DNA from 2 places in the Plantibacter sp. ME-Dv--P-095 genome. Region 1 is predicted to be linked to the other one. Evidence: riboswitches for the same ligand, from Rfam matches in the RefSeq annotation. Region 1 holds a riboswitch; the other holds the start of a gene.
The links. Region 1 has a riboswitch for thiamine pyrophosphate ahead of thiM (hydroxyethylthiazole kinase). Riboswitches for the same ligand answer to the same signal wherever they lie in the genome.
Positions count from the first base shown of each region.

Region 2: another riboswitch for thiamine pyrophosphate. It lies ahead of QRN26_RS06745 (ECF transporter S component); the one in region 1 lies ahead of thiM (hydroxyethylthiazole kinase).

Region 1 is NZ_JARVSB010000002.1:125,736-140,080, reverse strand. It holds gene QRN26_RS01740 (MarR family winged helix-turn-helix transcriptional regulator) at 1-331, shown strand, start outside; gene QRN26_RS01735 (DNA-3-methyladenine glycosylase 2) at 418-1,920, shown strand; gene QRN26_RS01730 (methylated-DNA--[protein]-cysteine S-methyltransferase) at 1,917-2,477, shown strand; gene QRN26_RS01725 (cryptochrome/photolyase family protein) at 2,569-3,939, shown strand; gene QRN26_RS01720 (response regulator) at 3,946-4,602, opposite strand; gene QRN26_RS01715 (sensor histidine kinase) at 4,595-5,914, opposite strand; gene QRN26_RS01710 (ABC transporter permease) at 6,091-7,188, shown strand; gene QRN26_RS01705 (ABC transporter ATP-binding protein) at 7,250-7,954, shown strand; gene QRN26_RS01700 (hypothetical protein) at 8,006-8,407, shown strand; gene ppnP (pyrimidine/purine nucleoside phosphorylase) at 8,465-8,761, opposite strand; gene QRN26_RS01690 (bifunctional hydroxymethylpyrimidine kinase/phosphomethylpyrimidine kinase) at 8,808-10,379, opposite strand; gene thiE (thiamine phosphate synthase) at 10,376-11,086, opposite strand; gene thiM (hydroxyethylthiazole kinase) at 11,083-11,943, opposite strand; TPP riboswitch at 11,926-12,026, opposite strand; gene QRN26_RS01675 (DUF1622 domain-containing protein) at 12,087-12,572, shown strand; gene QRN26_RS01670 (HAD family hydrolase) at 12,569-13,255, opposite strand; gene QRN26_RS01665 (CDP-alcohol phosphatidyltransferase family protein) at 13,335-14,345, opposite strand, start outside.
Region 2 is NZ_JARVSB010000004.1:333,815-348,159, reverse strand. It holds gene QRN26_RS06760 (nucleoside/nucleotide kinase family protein) at 1-165, opposite strand, end outside; gene QRN26_RS06755 (energy-coupling factor transporter transmembrane component T family protein) at 162-962, opposite strand; gene QRN26_RS06750 (ABC transporter ATP-binding protein) at 959-2,425, opposite strand; gene QRN26_RS06745 (ECF transporter S component) at 2,437-3,066, opposite strand; TPP riboswitch at 3,103-3,211, opposite strand; gene QRN26_RS06740 (hypothetical protein) at 3,262-3,591, opposite strand; gene dinB (DNA polymerase IV) at 3,601-4,899, opposite strand; gene QRN26_RS06730 (acyltransferase family protein) at 4,982-6,307, shown strand; gene QRN26_RS06725 (hypothetical protein) at 6,278-6,874, opposite strand; gene gatB (Asp-tRNA(Asn)/Glu-tRNA(Gln) amidotransferase subunit GatB) at 6,989-8,488, opposite strand; gene gatA (Asp-tRNA(Asn)/Glu-tRNA(Gln) amidotransferase subunit GatA) at 8,491-10,002, opposite strand; gene gatC (Asp-tRNA(Asn)/Glu-tRNA(Gln) amidotransferase subunit GatC) at 9,999-10,298, opposite strand; gene QRN26_RS06705 (long-chain-fatty-acid--CoA ligase) at 10,389-12,110, shown strand; gene ligA (NAD-dependent DNA ligase LigA) at 12,113-14,345, opposite strand, start outside.

The DNA.
Region 1 (14,345 bases):
CTCCCTGAACGAGTACGACGTCCTCCACACGATGTCGCGCGAGCCCGACCACCGCATCCGCCTGCGCGATCTCAACTCCAGCGTGCTGTTGTCGCAGCCGAGCATCAGCCGCCTCGTCGACCGACTCGTCGCCCGCGGTCTCGTCGGCAAGTGCCCGGACCCGGACGACGGACGCGGCACGCTCGTGCGCATGACGGAGGCCGGCTACGACGTCTACCGCACCGTCGCCATCGCCCACGGCGCGACGATCGCCGAGCGCGTGACCACCTCGCTCAGCCCCGAGGAGATGACCACGCTCGCGACGCTGAGCGACAAGCTCCGCGGCGCCTGACACGGTCGGAGGGCGAGCCCGCGCCGCCCCACTGCCGTGTCCGATTCCCGCTCGTCCGGGTCGGTGGTGCGTGTCAGACTCTGGTCATGGACGACACACGGCGCACGGACTTCGCGGAACGCTACCGCGCGATCCAGGCTCGCGACCAGCGCTTCGACGGGCAGTTCATCACGGCCGTCAGCTCCACCGGGATCTACTGCCGTCCGTCCTGCCCGGCGCGGACCCCGAAGCCCGAGAACGTCACCTTCTACGCGACGAGCGCCGCCGCGCACGAGGCAGGCTTCCGCGCCTGCAAACGATGCCTGCCCGAGGCGGTGCCGGGGACGCCGGCCTGGAACCTCGGCAACGACGTCGCCGCTCGCAGCATGCGGCTCATCGCCGACGGGGTCGTGGAACGCGAGGGCGTTCCGGGACTCGCCTCGCGCCTCGGCTACTCGACCCGTCATCTGACGCGCATCCTCACCGCCGAGCTGGGCGCCGGACCCCTCGCGCTCGCCAGGGCCCATCGCGCCCAGGGCGCGCGCCAGCTCCTCACCGGAACCGACCTCCCCTTCGGTGACATCGCGTTCGCCGCCGGGTTCTCGAGCATCCGGCAGTTCAACGACACGATGCGCGAGGTGTTCGAGCTGACCCCCGGGGAACTCCGGGCGAAGCACCGCAGGATCGGCGAACCGGACCCCGGTTCCATCACCCTCTCGCTCCCGTTCCGACGCCCCTTCGACGCCGCTGGGGTCTTCGCCTGGCTCGCGCCACGAGCCGTCCCGGGCGTCGAGCTGGCCGGGCCCGACCACTACTCCCGGCTTCTCGCACTCCCCGGCGGCACGGCGTGGTTCGAGGTCCGGCAGCTCGGCGACGACCTCCGACTGACCGCCGAGGTGACGGACCTCGCCGACCTGCCGGTGCTCGTCGCCCGGGTCCGCCGACTCTTCGACCTCGACGCCGACCCGACGTCCGCCGACGCGGTGCTCTCGGCCGACCCTCGGCTCGCTCCCTCGGTCGCGGCCACACCGGGCATCCGACTCCCGGGGGCGGTCGACCCGGAGGAGATGCTGGTCCGGGCGATGGTCGGCCAGCAGATCACCGTGGCCGCGGCGCGCACCCAGCTCCGCCGTCTCGCGGACGAGGTGAGCACGACGGTCCCCGAACGGCACGGGCTGCATCGCCTCTTCCCGACGGCGACGCAGATCGCGGACGGCGGGGAGGCGGCACTCGTCGGGCCCCGAGCGCGGATCGACAGTCTGCTCGGTGTGGCACGGGCACTCGTCTCCGGGGAGCTGGCCATCGGGTTCGGCGACGACCGCGACGAGCTCCGGACCCGCCTGCTCGCCATGAAGGGGATCGGCCCCTGGACGGCCGACTACGTCAGCATGCGGGTGCTCGGGAACCCCGACGCGTTCCTGCCCGGCGACGTCGCCGTCCGCACCGGGGCAGGCCGGCTCGGGTTGCCCTCCGACGCCCGGACCCTCACCGCGGAGGCGGAGGCGTTCGCCCCGTGGCGCTCGTACGTCTGCCTCCACCTGTGGAAGGCGGCGTCCACACCGGCACCGACCGCCAGACCATCAGCCCTCGAGAAAGGCCCAGCAGCATGACCACCATCATCTCCAGCACGAGCGTCCGCCGCGGCGACGGTCGGGCGTCCGGCGCGCAGCTCGCCGCGATCAGCCAGACCGTCGACACCCCGGACGGCCCCTTCACCGTCCTCGCGCGGGAGGACGGGGCGGTGCTCTCCTCCGGGTGGTCCGACGACATCGGCGTGATGCTCGAACGGATCCGGCCCGCCGACCGACCCGGCGAGACGGTGGCGGGGACCGTCGAGGCGATGGACGCCGTCCGCGCGTACTACGACGGTGACCTGACGGCGATCGACCTGGTCCCGGTCGCCCAGTTCGGCGGCCCGTTCCGCACCCACGCCTGGACGGTTCTGCGGACGATCGCCGCAGGACGCCCGGTGACCTACACGGAGTTCGCCGCGGCGAGTGGTCGACCGTCGGCGGTCCGCGCCGCGGCGAGCGCCTGCGCGACGAACGCACCCGCCCTGTTCGTCCCCTGCCACCGTGTGTTGCGGACGGACGGCTCGCTCGGCGGCTTCGCGTGGGGACTCGACGTCAAGCGGTCGTTGCTCGACCGCGAGGCCGCGCTGAGCTGAGCGCACCTCGACAGGCTCGGAGACCGGAGCGGACGGCTGCGGCTGCGGTCAACCCCGCAGCTCGGACCAGCGCGCCGCGTAGGCTGACGGGATGGCCACTGCCCCGACGATCGTATGGTTCCGTGACGACCTCCGCCTGGCCGACAACCCCGCACTGCACGCGGCCGTCGAGCTCGGCGCACCGATCCTCTGCCTGTTCGTCCTCGACGACAGCGAAGAGCTGCGACCGCTCGGCGGGGCCTCCCGTTGGTGGTTGCATCACAGCCTCGAGGCGCTCGGGGAGGACATCCGCGGGCTCGGCGGCACCCTCCTCCTCCGCTCGGGGAGTGCGGCCACGATCGTTCCCGAACTCGCCACCTCCCTCGGAGCCGGCGCGGTGCTGTGGAACCGTCGCTACGGAGCCGCGGAACGGGAGATCGACGCCGGGATCAAGACGGAACTGAAAGACGCCGGCCTCGACGCCCGGAGCTTCGCCGCGAACCTCCTCGCCGAACCCTGGGAGATCGTCACCGGGCAGGGCCAGCCCTACTCGGTGTTCACCCCGTTCTGGAAGGCGTCGTTGCAACGTCACTCGGCGAACCCGCCGAGGCATCCGCTCCCCGCGCCCACCGAGCTGACCGGCGTCTCGGACGCGCCTGACGGTGACGAGCTCGGATCGTGGGACCTCCTCCCGACGAAGCCGGACTGGGCGGGTGGGCTCCGCGAACAGTGGACGCCGGGCGAGGCCGGAGCGGACGCACGACTCGCCGACTTCCTCGACGGTGGGGTCTCCGGGTACGCGGAGGATCGTGACTTCCCAGCCCAGCCGTCGACCTCCGGGCTGTCGCCGCACCTGCGGTTCGGGGAGATCAGCTCACCGCAGATCTGGCACGCGGCTCGCGACCACCGCCGACACCTCGGCGACGACGGAGCCACGTTCCTCAAGGAACTCGGCTGGCGCGACTTCGCCTACCACTGCCTCTTCGCGTTCCCCGACCTCGCCACCCGCAACTGGCGGCAGGCCTTCGACCGCTTCCCCTGGCCGGACGTCGACCAGGACGCCTTCACCGCCTGGACCACCGGCCACACCGGCATCCCCCTCGTCGACGCCGGTATGCGCGAACTGTGGACGACCGGCAGCATGCACAACCGGATCAGGATGGTCGTCGCGTCGTTCCTGACGAAGAACCTCCTCATCCACTGGCGGCTCGGTGAGGAGTGGTTCTGGGACACCCTCGTCGACGCGGACCCGGCGTCCAACCCGTTCAACTGGCAGTGGGTCGCCGGGAGCGGCTTCGACGCGTCGCCGTACTTCCGGATCTTCAACCCGGAACGCCAGCGGGAACGGTTCGATCCCGACGACGCCTACATCAAGCGGTGGGTGCCGGAGTTCGGGACGCCCGACTACCCGGAGCCGATCGTCGACCTCGGTGAGACGAGGCAGGCGGCCCTCGCCGCGTACGAGCACGTCAAGGGCGCCTAGCCCTGCTCAGCGGGTGCGGAACAGGCCCGCGCGCTGCGCTGCCGCGATGGCGGCCGAACGGTTCGACACGTCGAGCTTCGTGTAGATGTGGGCGAGGTGCGACTTCACCGTCGTCTCCCCGACGTGGAGTCGTCCGGCGATCTCCAGGTTGGTGAGCCCCTCGGCGGCGCGTGCGAGCACCTCGATCTCGCGTGCACTCAAGGCCTGCTGCGGCGCGCTCACCCGTGCGACCAGGCGGGTCGCGACGGCCGGGCCGAGCACCGAGTTCCCGCCGGCCGCCGAGCGGATGCCGTCCACGAGGTCCTCGGGCGCGGCATCCTTCAAGAGGTACCCGGCGGCCCCGGCCTCGATCGCACCGAGGATGTCTGCGTCGGAGTCGTAGTTCGTCAGCACGAGGACCGAGGGTGGTTCCGGGCGTGCCCTGATCTCCCGCGTCGCATCGATGCCGGTGGGGCCGTCGCCGAAGCTCAGGTCCATGAGCACCAGGTCGGCTCGAGGTGCCGCCGCGACCGCCTCGGCCGCGGTCGCCGCCGTCCCGACGACCTCGATGTCGGCGATCGGAGCCAGGACGGCGAGCAGTCCGGCTCGGACGATCGGGTGGTCGTCGGCCACCACCACCCGGACGACCACTCGGGCCCCGGCTTCGCTCGCGCCCTCAGGCATCGGTCCCACCGTCGCGCATCGTCGCTTCCTCCCTGCTCGTGTCCGGTGCCGGTGTCGAGTCCGGAGTCGGTGTCGCGGTCGGTGCGGCGAACCGGACGGTGACGGTCGTCCCGGCACCGGGTGCGCTCCGGACGTCGACGGCGCCGCCCAACTCGGTGATGCGACGACGCATGGACACCATGCCGAACGAGCCGCCCGCAGCCCGCTCGACGACCGTCGCCGGATCGAACCCGGCACCGTCGTCGTCGATGTCGAGGATGACCTCTCCGTCGAGGTAGCTGAGCGTGACGTCCGCTCGGGTCGCCCCGGCGTGACGGACGACGTTCGCGAGGCTGCTCTGCGCGGCCCGGAGGAGCGCGGTGGTCACCGGCGTGCCGAGGACGAAGGCGTCACCGGTGACCGTCGTGGCGACCGGTGTGCCGCTCTCCGCGGTCGTCGTCTCCGCGAGCCGGCCCAGTGCGTCCGCGATCGTGGCACCCACCAACGCCGGCGGGCTCAGCTCGTCGATGAGGCTGCGTGTCTCGGCGAGCGCGGTCGCGGCGGCGTCCCTCGCCAGGCCGATGTGGGAGCGCAGTTGTCCGGTTCCAGACCCCTCGCCCGCGGAGCGTTCGGCCGCATGCAGGAGCAGTTGGATGCTCGACAGGGCCTGGGCGACCGTGTCGTGGAGCCCGGCGGCGAGGCGCTCCCGCTCCGCCAGCTTGCCGGCCTCCTGCCCTCTCCTGGCGAGCTCCTCCCGGGCGGCGACGAGGTCGGCGATCAGCCGCTCACGCTCGGCCGCCTCCCGAGCCAGCGCCTCGTAGCCGAGGCCGATCGCCACGGCCACCGCCGCACCGACGAGCGGACCGACGACGCCTCCGACGCTGAACCCGGCGTGCAGACCGATCGCGACGATCGCCGAGAGCGTGGCGATGACGACGGCTGGGACCGCGACGGCCCGTGGAAGCAGGTGGAGGTAGAGGAAGAACAACGGGAAGACGAGGTAGGCCGCATCGGGACTGAGCAGGACGAGGACCACCCACTCGACGCTGAGGAAGACCAACCAGGCGAGGACGAAGGAGCGACCTCGACGAGCCCCGGTGGCCGCGACACCGTGGTCGGTGGGCGCGGTGGCCGTCCGGCGGAGCCGACCACCGACGACGGCACCGGCGGTGTAGGTGGCCAGCATGACGACGGCGAACACGAGCGCCGCGGACATCGTCGGGCCACCGACCGAGACGGATCGCACGATCACGAGCGCGATGAGTGCGGTGACGAGGCCGTGGAGGCCGAGCTGCAGGCCGGTGAACACGGGGCTGAGTGCCGAGTGCTTCATCCGCCCAGCGTACGACGCGAGCCGTCGGGGCGAATCATCAGAAAGGTGGAACGTCGCCTCCATCCGACCGTGCCAGGAGACCCTCCCGTCCGACGATGCCGTGCCGCCTCGGCTCGACGACGCTGAGAGGGTGCCGCACCACGGAGACGCCGTCGGGCGGCCGACAAGGAGTCCCCATGTTCGTCGCCTGGCGCGACATGCGCTTCGCCACCGGTCGCTTCGTGCTGATCGGGGCGGTCGTCACCCTCATCACCCTGCTCGTCGGATTCCTCAGTGGCCTGACGGCGGGCCTGGCGAACCAGAACATCTCCGCGATCACCGGGCTCGGCGCGTCGAGCATCGTCCTCGCCGGCCCGGCCGACGACGGACCGGCGACGTTCGCGGATTCGGCGATCGACGAGGCCACGGCCGACCGGTGGGCAGCCGTCCCCGGCGTTGACCACGTCCTGGAGCTCGGCATCAGCCAGACGCGCCTGACGACCGACGACGCACGCACCGCGGTGGCGGTGTTCGGGACCGCCGACGCCGCCGGCGCCGCCGCAGGCGCCGAGCGCACACCCGACGCACCCGCCGACGGCACGGCCCGGCTCAGCCGGACCGCCGCGGAAGCCCTCCACGTGGTCCGCGGTGACACCGTCTCGGCCGGCGGTGAGGCGCTCACGGTCGGCGCGGTCGTCGACGACCAGTGGTACAGCCACACGCCCGTCGTCTGGACGAGCCTCGCGAGCTGGCGGTCGATCCAAGGCGCTTCCGGCGCCCCGGCAGACGGCGCGACGGCCCTCGCCATCTCCGGTACCCCGACCGCGGACGCCGTCACGGCAGCTGAGCAGGCCACCGGCACGGTGTCGAAGGACGTCCTCTCCTCGCTGCTCGCGATCGGCTCGTTCCGCTCCGAGATCGGATCCCTGCTGCTCATGGTCGGCATGCTGTTCGGCATCTCGGCGCTCGTGATCGGTGCGTTCTTCACGGTGTGGACCATGCAGCGCGCGGGTGACGTCGCGATCCTCAAAGCGCTCGGGGCGACGACCCGGCGGCTCGCGCTCGACGCGCTCGGTCAGGCGTCCGTCCTGCTCCTCCTCGGCGTCGGGCTCGGCATCGGGCTCACGGCGGTGCTGGGTTCCGCCGCCGGCACGGCGCTGCCGTTCGTCCTCAGCCCACTGACGACGCTCCTGCCCGGCGTCATCATGATCGCCCTCGGGCTCGTCGGCGCAGCGTTCGCGCTGCGGTCGATCCTGTCGGCCGATCCCTTGACCGCGCTCGGCGGCAACCGGTGAACCCGGGCTCCGCCACCGCATCCACTCCAGCACCCACCCCCGTCACCATCGGAGTCCCCGCATGATCTCGCTCACCGACGTCTCCCTCACCTTCCCCGACGGCGACCACCGCGTCACCGCCGTCGACCACGCGACCCTCATCGTCCCGGCCGGGACCGTCGCCGCGCTCACCGGCCCGTCCGGCTCGGGCAAGTCGAGTGTCCTCGCCGTCGCGGCCGGACTCATCCGCCCCGACAGCGGCACCGTCGAGGTCGCCGGGATCGACGTGACCTCGCTCGACCGTCGAGCCGCCACCGACTTCCGCCGGACGAACCTCGGTATCGTCTTCCAACAGGCCAACCTCCTGCCGTCGCTCACCGCCCTCGAACAGCTGTGCGTGCTCGGGACCCTCGGCGGCCGCGCCTCCCGGGCCGACCGGGCACGGACCCGTGATCGGGCCACGATGTTGCTCGCCGCGGTGGGACTCGCGGACCAGGCCGGCAAACGGCCGCACCAGCTCTCCGGTGGTCAGCGGCAGCGCGTCAACATCGCCCGGGCGCTCATGAACGAGCCGGACGCGCTCGTCGTCGACGAGCCGACCAGCGCGCTCGACCACGAACGCGGTTCCGCCATCATCGAGCTCATCCTCGAACTCACCGCATCGTCGGGCGCAGCGACCCTGCTCGTCACCCACGACCGGACTCACCTCGGACGCATGGACCAGGTGCTCGTCATGGAGGACGGTCGTCTCAGCACGGCCGCCGACGCGCTGGCCCAGCGGTCCTGAGGTCCGTCGCCGCCCGACGGTAGGGTGAGGTCACGCCGAGAGAGGATCACCATGCGCAGCGCCACCCGAGGGCTCACCGTGATCGCGATCGTCGGAGCCCTCCTCGGCACCAGCGCGTGCACCGGCAGCTCGGACGAACCCTCCGGCCAGGGTTCCGCGAGTGCCGCCGGCGTGATCGCGCCCGTCATCGTCCAGCTCGTCGATCAGGACGGCCGCACGATCTCCGTCGGGCTGGACAACGTGGTGGACCTCGTCGCCGTCGACCCGAACGCCTGGTCCGCCGAGATCGAGGACCCGTCGATCGCCGAGTACGTGCCCGGTGGCTCCCGGGGCGGCGCCTCCTTCAACCCCGGCCTGCAGCCCCTCGCCGTCGGCAGCACCGACGTGACGCTGACGAACCGCTCCGACGACTCGACCGTCGTCTTCACCCTCGAGGTCGTCGCCGGACCCTGAGCCGAGACCGGCCGGAGACGCACCCACCGGTCCCTGAGCCTGTCGAAGGGCAGCCGCTCAGATGTTCAGGTAGCGGCAGAGGTAGGCGGTGGCGACCTCCACCTGGACCTGGAAGCTGCTGCTCCCCGGGACGCTGAACTGGGCGTCGGGGCCGAAGTCCTGCCAGGCGCTCGTGTTGGGCAACAGGACGCGGAGTCGGCCGGAGATGACGGACATCTCCTCGGCCTTGCCGGTCGTGAAGGTGTACTCCCCCGGAGCCATGACCCCGACGCTCGCCGACTCGGCTCCCGGCTCGTGCGTGGCGAAGCCGATCGACTTCACGTTGCCGTCGAAGTACTCGTTGCTCGTCAGCATCAGGGGCCTCCCTCGTGGTCCACGACCGCGGTGGCCGATCCGCCATTCATCGTATCGGCTCGGCGAAGAAGGCTTCCTCGTGTGCCGCAGAGGCCAGGAACGCCCGACGCATCGCCCGACGTCCCGTCGCGTCCGCGCGCTCGGCGGCACCGGCGACGATCTCGATCGCGCGCGCGGTGGCGATCGCGAAGGCGGGATCGGCGTAGGTGTCGAGCCACGCGGCGAACGGGTGCGCGGCGTGCGACGCCTGGACGAGCCGCTCCCCCAGATCCTGATAGATCCAGTAGCACGGGAGGACCGCGGCGATCACCCGTCCGTAGTCGCCGTCGACACTCGCAGCGTGCAGGTGGTCGAGGTAGGCCGTCGTGGTCGCCGACGGTTCCATCTCCTCCCCAGCTGCGGCCGAGGCCTCGAGCCAGGTGCGATGGAGTTCCATCTCGGCCTCGATCGAGCCGGCGGCGCCCGTCGCCCAGAACACCTGTTCCTCGGGGGTCGGGGCCAGCGCGCTCGCCCGCGCGAGCACCCGCGAGTAGGCGCGGAGGTAGATCGCATCCTGCTGCAGGTACCACGCGAACCGGGCCGGATCGAGGGTGCCGTCGGCGAGCGTCGCGACGAAGGGCAGCCGGTCGATCCGAGCCCGCAGCTCCGCGATGTCGTCCCACCAGCCCGCGACGAGCGCGGCACCGTCCGCCCGGCGCGCACCGAGGCCCGCCGACTCCCACACCGTGGCGAAGTGGTTGATGGGCCCGCTCCCCGCGCCGACCTCGAGCGCATCCGCCGCCTCGAGACTCGCGGTGAGCCACGACTTCGCCGCGCCGAGCGCCTCCGACCAGGAGCCGGTGCGGGCGACGAGGGTCGCCATCGCACTCGACAGGGAGCAGCCGGTCCCGTGGGTGTTCGTCGTGGCGACGCGAGGTCCGTCGAACTCGACGAGCGAGCGGCCGGCACCGAGGCCGCCGCCGGCGTCGACGAGGGCGTCCGGGCAGTCCACCACCCCGGATAGGTGCCCACCCTTCACGAGCACGATCACCCCGGCCCGTTCCGACACCCGCCGCGCCTGCGCGAGGGCGTCGGCCCAGCGCTCCGCCACCGGTTCGTCCGCGAGGACCGCGAGCTCGGGGAGGTTCGGGGTGACGAGGTCGACGAGCGGCAGGAGCTCGCGCATGGCGGCCTCGGCGTCCTGCCGGAGGAGGCGGTCGCCGCTCGTCGCCACCATGACGGGGTCGAGCACGACGGGTCCGGTCACGGTCTCGCGCAGCCACGCGGCGACGGCCTCGATGATCCGTGCGTCGCCCAGCATGCCGATCTTGACGGCGTCGATGACGACGTCGTCGGCCACCGCGTCCAACTGTTCACGGAGGAACCCGACGGGCGGGGTGTGCACGGAACGGACACCGCGGGTGTTCTGCGCGACGAGGGCGGTCACGACCGCCATGCCGTATCCACCGTTCGCGGCGATGCTCTTGAGGTCGGCCTGGACACCGGCGCCGCCGGTCGGGTCGGTGCCGGCGATGCTCAGCACCCGCGGCGTGGTCCTCGTGACGAGCGGCCGTCGCCCGATCCCCGCGTCGTGCGACGGCCGGGCCGGGGCTGTCCTCAGCGAGTCGGTGGCGCTCACGCGGGCACCTCGTCCCACGCGGCACGGAACGCGCGAGCCGCCGCGGCCGGATCGTCGGCGGCACAGATGGCTGACACCACCGCGAGCCCGGCGGCACCCGCCGATCGAAGGGCCGCGGTGTCGGCGAGCCCGACCCCGCCGATCGCCACGCAGGGCAGCTGGGTGGCGGCGGCGATCGCGGCGAACCCGTCCACGCCGAGCGGCTCCGGGTGGTCCGGTTTCGTCGCCGTGGGGCGGATCACGCCGACGCCGAGGTAGTCGACGGTCCCCGCGGGCAGGGCGGCCACCGCGGCGAGATGGGCGGGCGTGTTCGCCGTCAAGCCCACCACGGCCGCGTCACCCACGATCCGGCGGACCGCGTCGACCGGGAGGTCGCTCTGCCCGACGTGGACACCGTGGACGACGGCGCCGGCGGAACGGGCGGCGAGGAAGACGTCGACCCGGTCGTCGACGAGGAGCAGGGCTCGACCCGAGACGAGCTCCGCGGCACGGAGCGTCAGCTCGAACAGCTCGCGGGCCGTCGCGGTCTTCTCCCGGAGCTGCACCGCGGTCACCCCGCCGTCGACGGCTCGGCGGACGACGTCGAGTACGCCCCGGGCGCCGCTGGCCGAGGCGTCCGTGACGAGATACGTCGCCATGGCCCGGCGCACGAGGGCGGCGTGCGAACGGGCCGCGTGCACCCCGTCGGACATCGTCCCGGCGCTCATGCCACCACCGCCAGTCGGCGGACGGTCTCCGCGTCGAGGAGGTGGAGGCGGTCGAGGAACGCCGGGGCGAAGGACCCGGGCCCGCGGCTCTCCGCGGCGGCAAGCTGAGCGGCGACCGTGTACACGCTCGTGGCGGCCACCGTCGTCAGCAACCGGTCGTCGTCGAGCGAGGCGAACGCGGCGAACACGGCGCCGAGCGCGCACCCGCCGCCCGTCACGAGCGTGAGCCAGGCGTGCCCGTTGGAGCAGCGGACGATGCGCTCACCGTCGGTGATGACGTCGGTCGGCCCCGAGATCGCCACGACGGCTCCCGAGCGGCGCGCGATCGCGGTCGCCGCCTCGATCGCACTGTCGACGGAGTCGGTGCTGTCGACCCCGCGACCGCCGGCGCCGAGGCCGGCGAGGGCGATGATCTCACTCGCGTTGCCCCGGACGATCGTCGGCCGGAGTGCGAGGAGCTCTGCGGCGAGCGCCGTCCGGACGGGGAGGGACCCGACCGCGACGGGATCGAGCACCCACGGGGTGCCCACCTCGTTCGCGGCGGTCGCGGCTTCGATCATGGCCTCGCGCTGCTCCGCCTGCGGTGTGCCGAGGTTGAGGAGCACGCCGGAGGCGATGCGGGCGAACGGCCCGGCCTCCGTGGGGATGTCGGTCATCGCCGGGGCGGCACCGACGGCGAGGAGGACGTTCGCCGTGAAGTTCGTGACCACGGCGTTCGTGATCGATTGGACGAGCGGGGTGTGTTCGCGCAGGCGGTCGAGGAGGTCCCCCGCGGCGCTCGCGAACCCGCCGGCGGCGGACTCGTCGGTGGACGGGTGGGCAGACTGCTGCGGTGTGCGAATGCTCATTCGCGACATCCCTTCGCTCGGACTAACGAGATCAGGTTCGACGGGTGTGTTCTCAGCCGGTCGTCATGGGATCGGCACCCCGTGTCACTCGCGACCACCATAGCGGGTCGGCGCAGCTTCCCGTCCGGCGAGGCGACGAGGATGATGGGCGCATGGACTTCTTCGAGCTGGTCACCATCGTCTTCGAGGTCGCCGGTGTCGGGGCGATGGTCGTGGGCTTCGTGATCGCCGTCACCCTGTCGGCCCGCCTGTGGCTCCGCACCCGTGACGGCGGGCGGGCCTTCCGGATGCTGCGGGAGACGATCGGCTCGGTGATCCTGCTCGGGCTGGAGATCCTCGTCGCCGCCGACCTGGTGAAGACGGTCACCTCCACGCCGTCGCTGACCGACGCAGCCGTCCTGGCGATCATCGTCGTCATCCGCACCCTGCTGAGCTTCTCCCTGCAGATCGAGATCGAGGGGACCCTGCCCTGGAGACGCCTCGCGACGACGGGACCGCAGGCGTTCGGCCAGGCCGTCGCGCGCGGCGGTGAACGCCCGCGACGAGCCGTCGAGGAGCAGGATGCGACCGCCCCGGACGCCGGAGGAGCCACCGTGCCTGACGACGGCCGGTTCCCGGAACTGCGCAGTCGCGGCTAGCGCGTGGTGGCGGTTTCCGCCCAGGTGTCTCGGATGAGGTCGGGCAGCTCACGCATGTCGTCGAAGACGTGGGTGCCGTCGCCGATGAGGCGCTCGGCCGGGGTCATGCCACCGGCGTAGGCGTACACGGTCATCCCCGCGGCCCGTGCGGCGAGGACGCCGACGACGCTGTCCTCGACGACCGCGCACCGCTCGGGGGCTGTGTCGAAGTCGGCGGCCGCATGCAGGAACAGGTCCGGGGCCGGCTTGCCGACGGCGACGTCGGTGGCGCTGAAGATCCGCCCGGCGAACCGGTCGTGGATACCCACCTGGCCGAGGTTCCGGACGACGTCGTGGAACATGCCGTTCGAGGCGACACACAACGGCACCCCGGTCGCCGCGATGCCGTCGAGGGCGTCGACGACACCGTCGACCGCTTCCAGCTCGCGCTCGCAGATCCCGCGGAACATGTCGCTCCAGCGCTGGATCCAGTCGGCCTCGAGGGGCTTGCCGAGCCGCGCTTCGACGAGCGTCGCGTAGGTCTCGAGCGATGCGCCGACGAACAGTTCGCGCACCTCGGCCTCGGTGTAGTCGCCGCCGACCTCGTTGAGGAGCTGCAGGTTCACCCGCACCGAGATGCGTTCCGTGTCGACGAGGGTGCCGTCGCAGTCGAAGATGACGAGGTCCGGATAGTCGACTGGCATGCTCCGAGCCTAAACGACACCGCCTGCGTCCACGCCGGGCGCGTCTCGGGGAAGCTGCCGGCAGCACAGCCGGCCGGGATCAGCGGGACAGGCTGACACCCTGCCGCTGCCAGGTGACGATCATGCGTCGCGCATACTGGGTCGCCGCCACGAAGTGCCCGACGAGCCCGAGGAGGATCGCGACGAAGCCGATACCGCCGAACACGCGGGACAGCGGCGAGGCCGGATCACCACCGCCGAGCGCGAGCCCCGTGAGCAACGCGAAGAAGCCGACGAAGAGGAGCACCGTACGGATCTTGCCGGCGAGGCTCACCGGCACCTCGGGCGTCCCGCGGAACGCGACGACCGCGATGAACGCGAGGAGGAGGTCGGGCACGATCATGACGACGAACACCTGCCACGGGATGATCTGCGCGACGGCGAAGGAGGCTGCGACCACGACGACGGTCAAGCGGTCGGCGACGCCGTCGAGCCAGGTGCCGAGCGCCGAGACGGCCCCCGTCCGGCGCGCGATCTGCCCGTCGGCGACGTCGCTCAGGAACACGACCGCCCCCACGACGAGCGCCGCCCAGTAGGAGCCGGTGATCACGAGGACGGCGAAGACGGGGAGCAGGAGGATGCGTCCCGCCGTGATCGCATTGGGCAGGTTCCGCCAGTCGTCGTCCGCGAAGAGCTGGGTGCGGAGGCGCGCGAGCGGCGTCTTCTCGTGCAGGGTCACCGGGATCATCGCTTCGTCGCCGGGGATCGCGAGGCCCCGTCGAGCGCGGACGATCGCGACGGCCGACACCACGACGACGAGCGCGAGCAGCAGCACCCACCCGGCGGAGCCGAGGTACTGGCGGACCCCGTCGAGCACGACGCGGACGAGCGAACCGACCCCGACGAAGACGGCGGACCACAGGAGCGAACCGAGCACCGACGCCAGGAGGAACGATCGGTACGGCACGCGGGCGACCCCGGCCGCGGCCGGCGTCAGGCACCGGAGCACGGGGACGAGGCGGGTGAGGAAGACGGCCTGGGCTCCGCGTCGTTCGAGCGCCTCGACCGCCCGGTCCCAGCCGCCGACGCCGAGACGCCGGACGACGGCCGT
Region 2 (14,345 bases), on a different contig from region 1:
CACGAGGAGTCGCGAGCCCTCTTCGAGGCCGTCCCATCCCGGATACAGGTCGTCCATGTGGACGACGGTGCTCTCCGTCAATGCGGCGGCCACCGAAGAGGCGAGCGTCGTCTTCCCGGTACCCGACCGCCCGTCGATCAGGAGCACGGGCGCTGCGGCACTCATTGCCCCACGAACCGGAACGTACCGGCGAGGACGGCGGTGGACAACGCGACGGCCATGATCGCGACCGCCACCAGGACCGCCACGAGATCGATCACGCCGAGCCGCGACGGCCTGGCCCACGTTCGCTCGACGGGGGCGCCGAAGCCCCGTGCCTCCATCGCCGTCGCGAGCTTGCTGCCCCGGCGGATGGCGAACACGAGCAACACGAACGCCATCGAGGCGAAGCGCCGGACCGCTCCACGGTCGCCGAGCCCTCGGGCACGACGGGCGAGCGCGAGACTGCGCCAATCGTCGATGAAGAGCCCGAGCATCCGCGCCCCCGCGAGGATCCCGAGGACGAACCGCGACGGGAGCTTCGCGATCTGGGACAGCCCGTCGCCCAGGTCGGTCGGATCCACCCGCGCGAAGAGCAGGATCGTCGGCAGGCCGAGCGCCAGCACCCGGATGGTCACGGCGACGGCCAATTCGATCGAGTTGTCGGTCACCCGGACGAAACCGAGCGACAGGTACTCCGTCCCGCCCGGCTTCGCGTACAGCAGCATGCTGATCCCGCCGATGGGCGCGAAGACGAGCACCGGGATCGACCGCTTCAGGAACGGCGACAGCCGGAGACCGGACAGCGGGAGCAGCGCCATCTCGAGGAGGACCGCGGCGGTGGCGCTGACCCAGTCGATCGTGAGCAGCAGCGGGACGGACAGGATGAGCACCGCGAGCACCTTCGTCACCGGGTTCACCCGGTCGAGCGGCGCCTGGCGAGGGAGTTTCGCGTGACGGTCCGGTGCCGTGACCCGCGTCATGCGGCACGCCCCGCTGCCGATCGCGACTCGAGCCGGATCCGATGGTCGCCCAGATGCTCGATGACCCCTGGATCATGCGTGACCGACACGATCGTCGCGCCGCGTTCGAGCTCCAGGTGCAGCAGCCGCATGAGTGACAGCCACGTCAAGCGGTCCTGCCCGAACGTCGGCTCGTCCAGGACGAGGACGGCGGGTCGTGCCACGAGCACCGTGGCGACCGACAGTCGTCGCTTCTGGCCGCCCGAGAGACTGAAGGGGTTCGCTTCGGCGAGCGCGGCCAACCCCAAGGCGTCGAGGACTTCGGAGACCCGCTCGTCGATCGCGGCGCGTGTCCACCGCAGCGCTTGCAGGGCGACGCCGAGCTCCTTGCGCACTGTCGCGGCGACGAACTGATGCTCCGAGTCCTGGAAGACCGTCCCGATGCGGGTGAGCAGCTCGGTCGACTTCCAGCGGATGGGCCGTGGACCGATCCCGCCGGCGAGGCCGCGAGCAGCGTCCACCGTTCCGGCGAGCTCGGGGAGCAGTCCGGCCAAGGTGAGGGCCAACGTCGACTTCCCGGCCCCGTTCGGTCCGACGACCACCGTCGCGGAGCCCTCCGGCACGGCGAGGTCCAGGTGCTCCTGCACCGCCTGGGAACGGAGCCGTCCGATCGTCAGGTCGGACGTCGTCAGGACGGCTGCGCTCGGCTGCACCATCCGGCGGGGCGGCAGCCCCAGCGGGATGCCCGGCACCCAGACGCCGGCGTCGGCGAGCCGGCGTCCGACATCGTCGAGGACGACGGAGGGAGGACCGTCCGCGAGGACCCCTCCGTCCGCATCGAGCACGACGACCCGCGTCATCAGATCGCGCCAGACGTCGACGCGGTGTTCGATGACGACCAGGGTCGACGAACCGTCGTCGACCACACGCGCGACGGCGTCCCTGACCTCGGCGACGCCGATCGGGTCGAGGTTGGCGGTCGGCTCGTCGAGCAGCAGCAGCGAGGGCTGCATGGCGAGCACCCCGGCGAGGGCGAGGCGCTGTTTCTGTCCGCCGGACAACGCGGAGGTCGGGTGGTCCAACGGGAGGTCGAGGCCGACGGCCTGGAGCGACGAGACGACCCGTCTCCAGATCTCCTCGCGCTCGACCCCGAGGTTCTCGCAGCCGAACGCGACGTCGTCGCCGAGCTTGGACAGGATGACCTGCGAATCGGGGTCCTGCAGCACGAGGCCGATCCGCCCCCTGGCCCGTTCCGGCGCGACCCCGTCCACGAGCAACGACCCGTGGGACTCACCCTCGTCCGCTCCGCCGAGGACTCCAGCGAGCGCGTGGATCAGGGTCGACTTACCGGCGCCGGACGCGCCCAGGAGGAGGACCCGCTCCCCCGGTTCGATGACGAGGTCCAGGTCGCTGACCGCCCATGCCTTCCGACCGGCGTGACGCCACCCCCAGTCACGGGCGACGACGCGCGCCGGACCGGTCATACCGACCACGCTCAGACCTCGCGCCGCGCGTCCCGCCCTGAGGCGAACCGGCTGAGCGCCCCCGTGGAGGCGAGCGCCTTGACGAGGACCCAACCGACGACGCCCGCGAGGATCGCGCCGGAGACGAGCAGCGAGCCGAGGTAGATCGCGTTGAACTCGGCACCCTTCTCCAGGTTCGCCGACATGAACAGCTCGAGCAGCCATGCGCCGGCACCGGCGCCCGCACCGGCGAGGATGGCCGGGACGAGGCCGAAGCGCTTGTACGCCAGCGCGGCGAACACGAGCTCCGCGCCGAGCCCCTGGGCGAGTCCCGAGTACACGGTGGTGATGCCCCAGGCGTTCCCGATGAGCGCGGAGACGACTGCTCCGATGGTCTCGACGAGGACGGCCGCTCCGGGCTTCCTGATGATGAGCCCGCCGAGGACGCCGCCGAGCAGCCAGATGCCGACGGCGATGCCGCCGAAGCCGGGCGTCACGGCACTCGCTCCGGCGTACCAGAGGGATCCGAGCGTGTTCCACGCCCAGAAGATGAGGCCGGTGGCGACACCGAGGACGGCGACCACGACGATGTCGACGACCCTCCAGCGGAGGTTCCGCGCGGCGGCGCGTTCAGACGAGGAGATTTTGGTCGATGCTGACACGATACGTGCCCTTCCTGTAGACGGAAAAGAGCACGGGATAGCGAGAAATGGTCTCCCTGCGCTGGCATGATCCAGATCAGGTTCGACGGTCGAAGGCGAATACCTTCCTCTCAGCCCGGTTCACCGGACTCCCGTGGTGGCACGAGTCTAACCCCTGCCGCGCAGGATCGCTCGGCAGGGGTACGACGGGGATGGCTACTTCTTGAGCGCCTTGATGAGCCCGGACAGCGCCTTGCCGCTCACCCAGATGAACGGGATGGCGACGGCGATGAGTGAGATGAGGTTCGGGTCGAACCGGAGGCCCTCGTCGGTCTTGATGTAGGCGCCGACGGGGATGGAGACGCCACCGCCTCCGCCGCCACTCGGTGCGTCGTCGCCGTCACCCTCGGACCCGCCACCGAAGCCGTAGTACGTCAGGGCCACCGGCACGAGCTTGGTGCCGTCGATGTCCTGCTGCTCCCCGTAGGCCGCGGTCACGCCGAGGCCCTTTGTCTGTTCTGCCAGCTTCTCCACGAGATTCGTCATGCTGCCACGCTACCGCTGCGCATCCGCCGGTCCAAGGGGTTGATCCGTGCTCCCAGCACCCTGCGAGTCGCCTCGACTCCCGAGCCCTCGTCGCCGCGGTTTCCCGAGGAGCGAGGCTGGAGCGATCGCGAGGTCGCCGAAGCGACTGGCCACCCGGTCGATCGTCTGTTCAGCACCGCGCCACTCCTCATCGGGATCCCACAACGCCGATCCGGCCTCCTCGGCCGGCACCAGTTGATCGACCTTCACGCCGACGAGGCGGACCAGACGCCCTCCGCGATCGAGGTCGTCGAAGAGCGAAGCCGCCTCGTCGTAGACGCGACGTCCGACGTTCGTCGCTTCGCCGATGGTCCGTGACCGGGTCACGACGCTGAAGTCCGCGTAGCGCACTCGGATACTGATCGTCCGACCGGCGTACCCGCCCTTCCGGAGGCGGATCGCGACGAGTCCCGCGAGGTTCAACAGCTCTCGTTTCAGCACGGTGGGGTCTGCGACGTCCGTCGGGAATGTCACCTCGTGGCTGACGCTCTTCTCCCGCCGCGCCAACTCGATTCCACGCGGGTCGATCCCGTTCGCGAGCTCGAGGAGCCGGCGTCCGGACGCCTCGCCGACGGCGCGCTGGAGCATGGACAACGGGGTGGAGGCGAGCTGGCCGATGGTCCGGATGCCCCGGTTCGTGAGCTGTTCCTCGGTTCGTCCACCGACGCCCCACAGCGCCCCGACCGGCAACGGGTGCAGGAAGGAGAGCGTCTCAGCAGCCGGCACGACCAGGAGTCCGTCGGGCTTCGACAGCCCCGACGCGAGCTTCGCCACGTACTTCGTCGCCGCCAGACCGACCGAGCAGGGAAGCCCCGTGGCGTCGAGGACCCGCTGCTTGACGAGCGCCGCGATCGTGCGCGGACTCCCGAGCAACCGCACCGCCCCGGAGACGTCGAGGAACGCCTCGTCGATGCTCAACGGTTCGACGAGCGGGGTCACCGAATCGAACACCTCCATGACGCGATCCGAGTACTCGCGATACCGGCCGTGATGCGGCGGGAGGACGACCGCGCTCGGGCACAAGCGCATGGCCTGGGACACGGGCATCGCGGCACGCACCCCGTACCTGCGGGCCTCGTAGCTCGCGGAGGTGACGACCGAGCGGCCCTCCTTGTTGCCGACGATGATGGGCAGGCCACGGAGCTCGGGCCGCTCCAAGAGCTCGACCGAGACGAAGAAGGCGTCCATGTCGACGTGGAGGATGGGGGTACCGCTGTCGTCGGCATCGTGCGCCGAGACGCGACGAGACGCTCCATCCTGCCGACTCATGACTCCATTGTCGCAGTCACCTCCGACACGCTCCCCACAGGGGCCGAGGTGGGAGCGCTCGGCGGCGCTAGGCTGTCCGGCGATGAGCACGCGAACGCGGACCGGGTCGGCCCCGGCGGTCCCAGACCTCTCCGGGCGGGACCTCGCCCTCGACCTCGTGCGCGTCGCCTGCGTCGTGACGGTCGTCATCGTCCACCTCCTGATGGTCGCGGTGGCGGTCGAGCCGGACGGCACGATCGGCATCTCCCGAGCGTTGGAGCAGCAACCCTGGTTCGACACGGGTACCTGGTTCGGCCAGATCATGCCGCTGTTCTTCATCGTGGGCGGCTTCGCGACGATCACCGGCTGGCGCAGCACCGTCCGACGTGGTGGCGGGACCAGCGACTTCCTCCGGTCCAGGGTCTTCCGACTCGCCCTGCCGACGATCCCGGTCCTGCTCTTCCTCGCCGCGGGGCTGTGGCTGGCCGGGGCGCTCGGTGTCGACCCCGCCATCATCGAGGCCGTCGCCGCAGGCGTCGGGTCCCCGCTCTGGTTCCTGGCCGCCTACCTGCTGTGCCAGACGGTCGCCCCGTTCCTCGCCACCTGCCACGACCGCCACCCCTTCCTGACCTGTGCGGCACTGCTGGCCGGCGTGATCCTCGTCGACGTCGTCCGTTACTCGACCGGCCTCCTGGGCATCGGTCTCGTCAACCTCGTGTTCGTCTGGCCGCTGCTGCAGCAGTTCGGGTTCTTCCTGGCCGACGGACGTCTCCGCTCCGTTCCGCGCCTCGTCCTCGTGGCCGTGGTGCTGATCTCCTACGGCGCGCTCGTGCCGATCACGACCTGGCTGCCGTACTCGACCAGCATGCTCGGCAACCTCAACCCACCGACCCTCCCCCTCGTCGTCCTCGGCGTCGGGCAGCTCGCCCTGCTCGCCCTGGTGCACCCTCTGCTCACCGCCATCATGCGGACCCGCGCCGCGCGAGCGGTCGTCTTCCTCATCGGGTCCCGGCTGATGACGGTGTACCTCTGGCACCTGCCCCTCATCATCGCCGTCGCCGGTCTGCAGCTCGCCCTCGGCATCCCCTTCGCGGAGCCGCTGACCGCCGCCTGGTGGTGGACCCGACCGGTCGTGTTGCTCGTCGTCGCGGTCCTCCTGGCGGGTGTCGGAGCACTCCTCGGCCGCGTCGAGCACCCCCGGAGGCTGCGCCTCGACCCGGAGCGCAAGCCGGCGCACGTGGCTGTGTGGATCGCAGTCGTGAGCGCGTTCCTCATGCCCTTCGCCGAGATCTCCCACCCGCTCACCGCCGCCATGGCCGCTGCCGGAGCCGCCGGCTCGATCATCGCGGTCGTGCTCCTGAACCCGACCCGTCGGCCGGTCGAGCGCGTCGCGAGCGGATCAGACCAGGCTGTGGACCAGCGGTCGTAGCCACTCGCGAAACGCCTCCCGGTCGTCCCGGAGCGACTCACTGACCACGATCGTGTCGGGTGCGACGACCCAGGCACCCGGTCGGCAGATCGGAAGCACCTCGAGGTCCAGTCGGAACGAGCTGGATTGCCGACGTAACTCGAACTGGCGCTCGCGGATGAGCTCGTAGACGTCGGCGAGTCTGCTCGGTGAGCGTCCGGCCAGGGCGATCTCATACTCGCGGATCCTGTCCGTCGCCCACCGGTAGGCGCCGTCGTAGGCACGGTAGGCGAGTTCCTGCAGTTCGAGGGCGCGATCGAAGACCTCGAAGTGCGGAGGACGCACCTCCGCCAGGAACAACCGCGTGTCACGCCGGGCGATCCCGGTCCACCAGCCGTCGAACTGGAGTGCCAGGGCGTCGCGATCGAGGTCGGCGACGTCGATCGGATCGGGTGCGGGGGCCACCGCTGGGAGCTGGCCGACGCACCGGTCCCCGAGACCGGCCATGGAACGGAAAGCGAGCGCGAGCATGAGGGCCATCGGGGCGTCCTCGGTGACCTGCCAACGCATGGTGCCTTCGACCAGCATGGCCGAAGTGTATGCCGCACCGGGGACACGCGCCAGGGCTTCCCGGCGGGACGGAAACGGGCCCGGACGGCAGTGCACGACTGCCGTCCGGACCCGATGTCGCTGGTGCGGGACCTACTGTCCGGCGCGCTCCAGGACGAGTTCCCGCACACGCGCCGCATCGGCCTGTCCGCGCATCGCCTTCATCACGGCGCCGATGACCGCGCCGGCGGCCTGGACCTTGCCGTCGCGGATCTTCGCGAGGACGTCCGGCTGGGCGGCCAGAGCCTCGTCGATGGCGGCGATCAGCGGACCGTCGTCGGACACGAGCGCGAGACCACGAGCGTCGATGACCTCCTGAGGAGTGCCCTCCCCCTCGATGACGCCCTCGAGGACCTGACGGGCGAGCTTGTCGTTGAGCGTTCCGTCCTCGACGAGCGCAGCGAGGGCGGCGACGTGCTCGGGCGACACGAGGCTCGTCGCCTCGACGTCGCGCTGGTTCGCGATCCGGGAGATCTCGCCCGTCCACCACTTCCGTGCGGCGGCCGGAGCGGCTCCCGCCTCGACGGTGGCCGTGATCTCGTTCAAGAGGCCACCGTTCACGACGTCCTGGAACTCGAGATCCGTGAAGCCCCACTCGCTCTTCAAGCGGCGCCGACGGACGGCCGGCTGCTCGGGGAGCGCCGCACGCAGTTCCTCGATGAGTTCGGGCGACGGCACGACCGGGAGCAGGTCGGGCTCCGGGAAGTAGCGGTAGTCGTCGGCGTCGCTCTTCGGCCGGCCGGCCGACGTGGCGCCGGTGTCCTCGTGCCAGTGACGCGTCTCTTGGACGATGGATCCGCCGTCCTTGAGGATCGCGGCCTGACGCTGGATCTCGTAGCGGACGGCGCGTTCGACCGACCGCAGGGAGTTGACGTTCTTCGTCTCCGTCCGCGTGCCGAGCTTCTCCTGGCCACGCGGGCGCAGCGAGATGTTCGCGTCGCAGCGGAGGTTCCCGCGCTCCATCTTCGCATCGGAGATGCCGAGCGCCACGACGATGTCGCGGATCGCGGAGACGTAGGCCTTCGCGATCTCCGGCGCCCGGTGCTCGGTGCCGTAGATCGGCTTGGTGACGATCTCCACGAGCGGGACGCCGGCGCGGTTGTAGTCGACGAGCGAGTACTCGGCACCCTGGATGCGCCCGGTCGAGCCGCCGATGTGCGTGAGCTTACCGGCGTCCTCCTCCATGTGCGCGCGTTCGATCGGCACGGTGACGATGGTGCCGTCGGCGAGCTCGACGTCGACGGAACCCTCGAAGGCGATGGGCTCGTCGAACTGCGAGATCTGGTAGTTCTTCGCAAGGTCGGGGTAGAAGTAGTTCTTCCGCGCGAAGCGGCTCGACGGGGCGATCGAGCAGCCGAGGGCGAGCCCGAGGCTGATCGAGTACCGCACCGCCTGCTCGTTCACGACCGGGAGCGAGCCGGGCAGACCGAGACACACCGGCGAGATGTTCGTGTTCGGCGCGTCGCCGAAGCCGTTCGGCGCCGAGGAGAACATCTTCGTCTTGGTGTTGAGCTCGACGTGCACCTCGAACCCGAGCACGGGCTCGTACAGTTCGAGGGCTTCCTCGTAGGAGAGGAGCTTGTCCTTGGCCATGGTTACCGACCTCCGAGAGCGGGTGCCTGCGAGATGAGGGTGTGCCCCCACGTCGATTCGAGGAGCGCCTCGAGAGCGGCGCCGACCCGGTAGAGCCTGGCGTCCTCTCGTGCTGGCGCCATGAACTGGATGCCGACGGGCAGGCCGTCCTCCGGGGCGAGCCCGATCGGGACGCTGATGCCCGGGACCCCGGCGAGGTTGGCCGGGATGGTGGTGACGTCGTTGAGGTACATCGCCAGCGGATCGTCGATGCGCTCACCGAGCTTGAACGCCGTCGTGGGCGCGCTCGGGCTCACGAGGACGTCGACCTGGTCGAAGGCCGCCGCGAAATCGCGCTGGATGAGCGTCCGCACCTTCTGGGCGCTGCCGTAGTAGGCGTCGTAGTATCCGGCGCTCAGGGCGTAGGTGCCGAGGATGATGCGACGCTTCACCTCAGGACCGAACCCGGCCTCGCGAGTGGCGGACATCACCTGCTCGACCGTGCCGCCACCCTCAGGGGTGACGCGCATGCCGAACCGCACGGAGTCGAACTTCGCGAGGTTGCTGGACGCTTCGGCGGGGAGGATCAGGTAGTAGGCGGCGACCGCGTACTCGAAGTTGGGTGCCGACACCTCCACGATCTCGGCGCCGTTCGCCTCGAGCACCGTGAGCGCCTCCTGGAAGCGGCTCTTCACGCCGGCCTGGAAACCTTCGCCGTTGAGCTCCTTGACGACGCCGACGCGCAGACCGCGCAGTACGTCGCCGCGGGCACCCTCCCGAGCGGCTGCGGCCATCGATGGCCAGGCGTCACGGAGGGAGGTGGAGTCGAGCGCGTCGTGCCCGGCGATGACGTCGTGCAGCAGCCCGGAGTCGAGGACGGTCCGGCTCACCGGCCCGACCTGGTCGAGCGAGGACGCCAGGGCGATGGCACCGTAGCGGCTCACCGCTCCGTAGGTGGGCTTCACACCGACCGTCCCGGTGACGTGCGCCGGCTGACGGATCGAGCCGCCGGTGTCGCTGCCGAGCGCGATGGGCGCCTCGAACGCGGCGACCGCTGCGGCCGAGCCGCCTCCGGAACCGCCGGGGATGCGGTCGAGGTCCCACGGGTTGTGGGTCGGGCCGTACGCGGAGTGCTCCGTGCTCGACCCCATGGCGAACTCGTCCATGTTCGTCTTGCCGAGCGGCACCAGGCCGGCCGCCCGCGATCGCGCGACGACGGTGGCGTCGAAGGGCGACAGGTATCCCTCGAGGATCTTGCTCCCCGAGGTGGACGGCATGTCGGTCGTGACGAGCACGTCCTTGATCGCGAGTGGGACGCCGGCCAGTTCGCCGAGCTCCTCACCCGCTGCACGACGCGCATCGATGTCGGCGGCGACGTCGAGGGCGTGGTCCGAGACGTGCAGGAAGGCGTGGACGTCGCCGTCGACCTGGGCGATGCGGTCGAGGTGCGCCTGGGTGACCTCGACGCTCGACACGTCGCCGGCGCGGAGCTTGGACGACAGTTCGGCTGCCGTCAGACCGATCAGGCCGCTCACTGCTCCTCCCCCAGGATGGCCGAGACCTTGAACCGGCCGTCGGCCGACTCCGGTGCGTTCTGCAGCGCCTGCTCCCGGGTGAGCGTGTTGCCGACGACATCGTCGCGGTACACGTTCTCGAGCGGGATCGGGTGGCTCGTCGCCGGGACGTCAGGTGTGGCCACCTGCTGCACCTTCGCGATGTTGTCCACGATGGAGTCGAGCTCCGTGGTGAGGTGGGCGATCTCGTCCTGGCTCAGGGCGATGCGAGCGAGGGTCGCGAGATGTGCGACCTGCTCGGTGGTGATTTCCGACATGCGTCTCCCGTACGTGTAGCGGTGGCGGTCGCTCCAGTCTATTCGCCAGGGACGTGGTCGACGGTCGGCGTCCGCCCCTACAGTGGGACGGTGAGCCAGAACGACTCGAGCAGCCGTCCCCGTCCCCCGCACGAGCGCCCGTGGCTGGCGAGCTACGCCGCCGACGTCCCGGACGACATCCCCGAGCAGACAGGCAGCCTCGGCGATCTCGTGGAGGCCTCCGCAGTGAGCTACCCGGACGCGGTGGCGCTCGAGTTCTTCGGCTCGACGACCACGTACACCGAACTCGACGCCCTGATCGCGCGGGCTGCGGCCGGTCTGCGCGACCTCGGCGTCCGGGCCGGCGACCCGGTCGCCCTCATGCTCCCGAACTGTCCGCAGCACATCGTCGCGTTCTACGCCGTCCTCCGACTCGGCGCCGTCGTCATCGAGCACAACCCCCTCTACACGCCGCAGGAGCTCCGCCACCAGTTCGAGGACCACCGCGCCCGGTTCGCGATCGTCTGGGACAAGGTCGCAGGTCACCTGCAGGACTTCCCGGCCGACCTGGCGGTGGATGCGCTCGTCACGATCGACGTCACCCGTGCGATGCCGATCCACATGCGCCTGGCGCTGCGGCTCCCGATCGCGAAGGCACGCGCCTCCCGTGCGCAGTTGACCGCCCCGGTCTCCGGCACGGTGGCGTGGGAGCGGCTCCTCACCACCGGGTCACTCCCGCCGAGCCACCCGAAGCCGGCGACCGACGCGCTCGCGCTCATCCAGTACACCAGTGGCACGACAGGCTCGCCGAAGGGTGCGGCCCTGACCCACGCGAACCTGCTCGCCAACGCCGCCCAGTCGCGCGCCTGGGTGCCGACCGTGCCACGCGGATCCGCCGTCGTCTACGCAGTGCTCCCGATGTTCCACGCCTACGGGCTGACGCTGTGCCTCACGTTCGCCATGAGCATGGGCTCGCGACTCGTCCTGTTCCCGAAGTTCGACCCGGCGCTCGTCCTCAAGGTCATGAAGAAGCGCCCGCCGACCTTCCTGCCGGCGGTGCCGCCCATCGCCGACCGTCTCCTGGCGGCGGCGACGGAGCAGGGCGTCTCGCTGCAGGGTACCGAGATCGCGATCTCCGGGGCCATGCCGCTCCCCCACGAGCTCGTCGTGCCGTTCGAAGCGGCGTCCGGCGGGTTCCTCGTCGAGGGGTACGGGCTCTCCGAGTGCTCACCGGTGATCTCCGCGAACCCGGTGTCCGCCGCCAGGAAGCCCGGCACCATCGGTCTCCCGCTGCCGAGCACCGAGGTCAGGGTCGTCGACCCCGATGATCCGGGGACGGACCGGCCGGCCGGAGAGCCGGGCGAACTCCTCGTCCGCGGACCCCAGGTGTTCCGCGGCTACTACAACAAGCCGGAGGAGACCGCGGCCGTGCTCCTCCCGGGCGGTTGGTTCCGCACCGGCGACATCGTGTCGATCGACGACGAGGGGTTCATGACGGTCGTCGACCGCATCAAAGAGCTCATCATCACGGGCGGGTTCAACGTCTCCCCCAGCGAGGTCGAGCAGGTCCTCCGCGGCCATGCATCCGTCGCGGACGCCGCCGTCGTCGGCATCCCCGACCCGCACTCCGGCGAGCAGGTCGTCGCAGCCGTCGTCGCCGCTCCGGGGACCACCGTCGACGCCGAGGCGCTCCGAGCGTGGGCTCGCGAGATCCTCACGCCCTACAAGGTGCCCAAGCGGGTGGTCGTCGTGGACGAACTCCCGAAGTCGCTCATCGGCAAGGTCCTGCGACGCCAGGTCAGGGACGACCTCCTGGACGCCGCCGGGCACTGAGCTCAGTCGTTCGCCGGAGCCTCGTCGGCCGGAGCCTCGTCGCCAGGCGCCTCGGGCTCGCCGAGGGCTGCCGGGCCCTCCGAGACCAGGATCGCGAACTGCTCCGCGTCGATGATCCGCAGACCGAGCGCCTCCGCCTTCGCGAGCTTCGACCCCGCGCCCGGGCCGGCGGCGACGAAGTCGGTCTTCTTCGAGACGCTCGACGCGGCCTTGCCTCCGGCCTGCACGATGGCCTCCAGCGCGCCCTCGCGGGTGAAACCGTCCAGGGAGCCGGTCGCGACGACGGTCACGCCCGAGAGGACACCGCCCGCAGCGACGGCGGCACCTGGGCCCGGGTGACCGGGCGTCGCCCACTGCACGCCGGCAGCCGTCCACTCCTCGACGATCTCGCGGTGCCAGTCGATCTCGAACCAGGCCATGAGGGCGTCGGCGATGATCCCGCCGACACCGTCGACCTCGGCCAGCTCCTCGCGGCTCGCAGCTCGGATGGCGTCGAGCGATCCGAAGTACTCCGCGAGCGACCTGGCCGCCACGGGACCGACGTGGCGGATGTTGAGGGCGACGAGCAACCGTGCGAGCGGGCGCGTCTTCGCGGCGTCGAGGTTGGCGAGCAGCTCGACCGCGTTCTTCGACGGCACCGAGGACTCGTCGCCGTCGAACTCGGACGCCTCCGGGTCGTGCACGCCGTCCTTCTTCGCCCGACGGCGGCGGAACGGCGTGACTCGCTTCTCCGAGCCGTCCTCGTTGAGCTTCGGCAGGCCGGTCTCGTTGTCGGGCACGACCACCGTCACCGGGAAGAGGTCGGCCATCGTCAGCGAGAAGAGCCCAGCCTCGGTGGTCAGCGGCGGCTCCGCGGGTTCCAGCGGCTGCGTGAGCGCCGCTGCGGCTACCTCACCGAGGGCTTCGACGTCGAGTGCTCCACGTGAACCGATGTGCTCCACCCGGCCTCGCACCTGAGCCGGGCAGCTCCGCGCGTTCGGGCAGCGCAGGTCGATGTCACCCTCCTTGGCAGGGGCGAGCGGGGTGCCGCATTCCGGGCAGTCGTCCGGCATGACGAACTCGCGCTCGGAACCGTCGCGGAGTTCGACCACGGGACCGAGGACCTCGGGGATGACGTCGCCGGCCTTGCGGAGGACGACGGTGTCGCCGATGAGCACCCCCTTCGCCTTTACGACGTCCTGGTTGTGCAACGTGGCCTGGCGCACTTCGCTGCCGGCGACCAGGACCTTCTCCATGACGGCGAAGGGCGTGGCCCGACCGGTGCGGCCGACGCTGACCACGATGTCGAGGAGCTTGGTGTTCACCTGCTCCGGGGGGTACTTGTAGGCGATGGCCCAGCGCGGAGCCCTGCTCGTCGCGCCGAGTTCCCCGTGGAGCGCGAGATCGTCGACCTTGACGACGACCCCGTCGATCTCGTGCTCGACGCTGTCGCGATGTGCTCCGAAGTACTCGATGAACTCGGCCGCCCCCGTCGCTTCGTCGTGGACCCGGTAGTGCGACGAGGTCGGCAGACCCCACCGGTGGAGGAGCTCGTAGACCTGCGACTGACGCGCGACCGGCGGGCGCTCCCAGGCGCCGATGCCGTGGACGAGCATCTGCAGCCGGCCGAGCCGGTCGTGCATGAGGGCGAGCTGCGCCGGGTTCTTGCTCTCCGCCTTCTGACGGAGCGATCCGCTCGCCGCGTTTCGGGGGTTCGCGAACACCCGTTCACCGGCGGCCGCCTGGTTGGCGTTGAGCTCCCGGAACGCCTCGACGGGGAAGAAGATCTCGCCGCGCACCTCCACGACCTCGGGGACCTCGACGTCCGTGTCGGCGGTGGTCAGCACGCTCGGGATGGAGCGGATGTACCGGACGTTCTCCGTGACGTCCTCACCGACGACGCCGTCGCCGCGGGTCGCCGCGCTCACCAGACGCCCTCGCTCATACCGCAGGTTGATGGCGAGGCCGTCGATCTTCAGCTCGCACAGGTACTGGACGGCACCGTCCGCGTCGCGCTCGACCTTCGCCGCCCAGGCGAGGAACTCCTCGGTCGAGAAGACGTTGTCGAGGCTCAGCATGCGTTCGAGGTGGGTGACCGGTGCGAACAGCGTCGTCTCCGCCCGGCCGCCGACCGTCTGCGTCGGGCTGTCCTGGCTCTGCAACTCGGGGAAGAGCCGCTCGAGCTCGTCGAGCCGCTTGATCATGGCGTCGTACTCCTGATCGGAGGCGAGCGACTCGTCCCGCTCGTAGTACGCG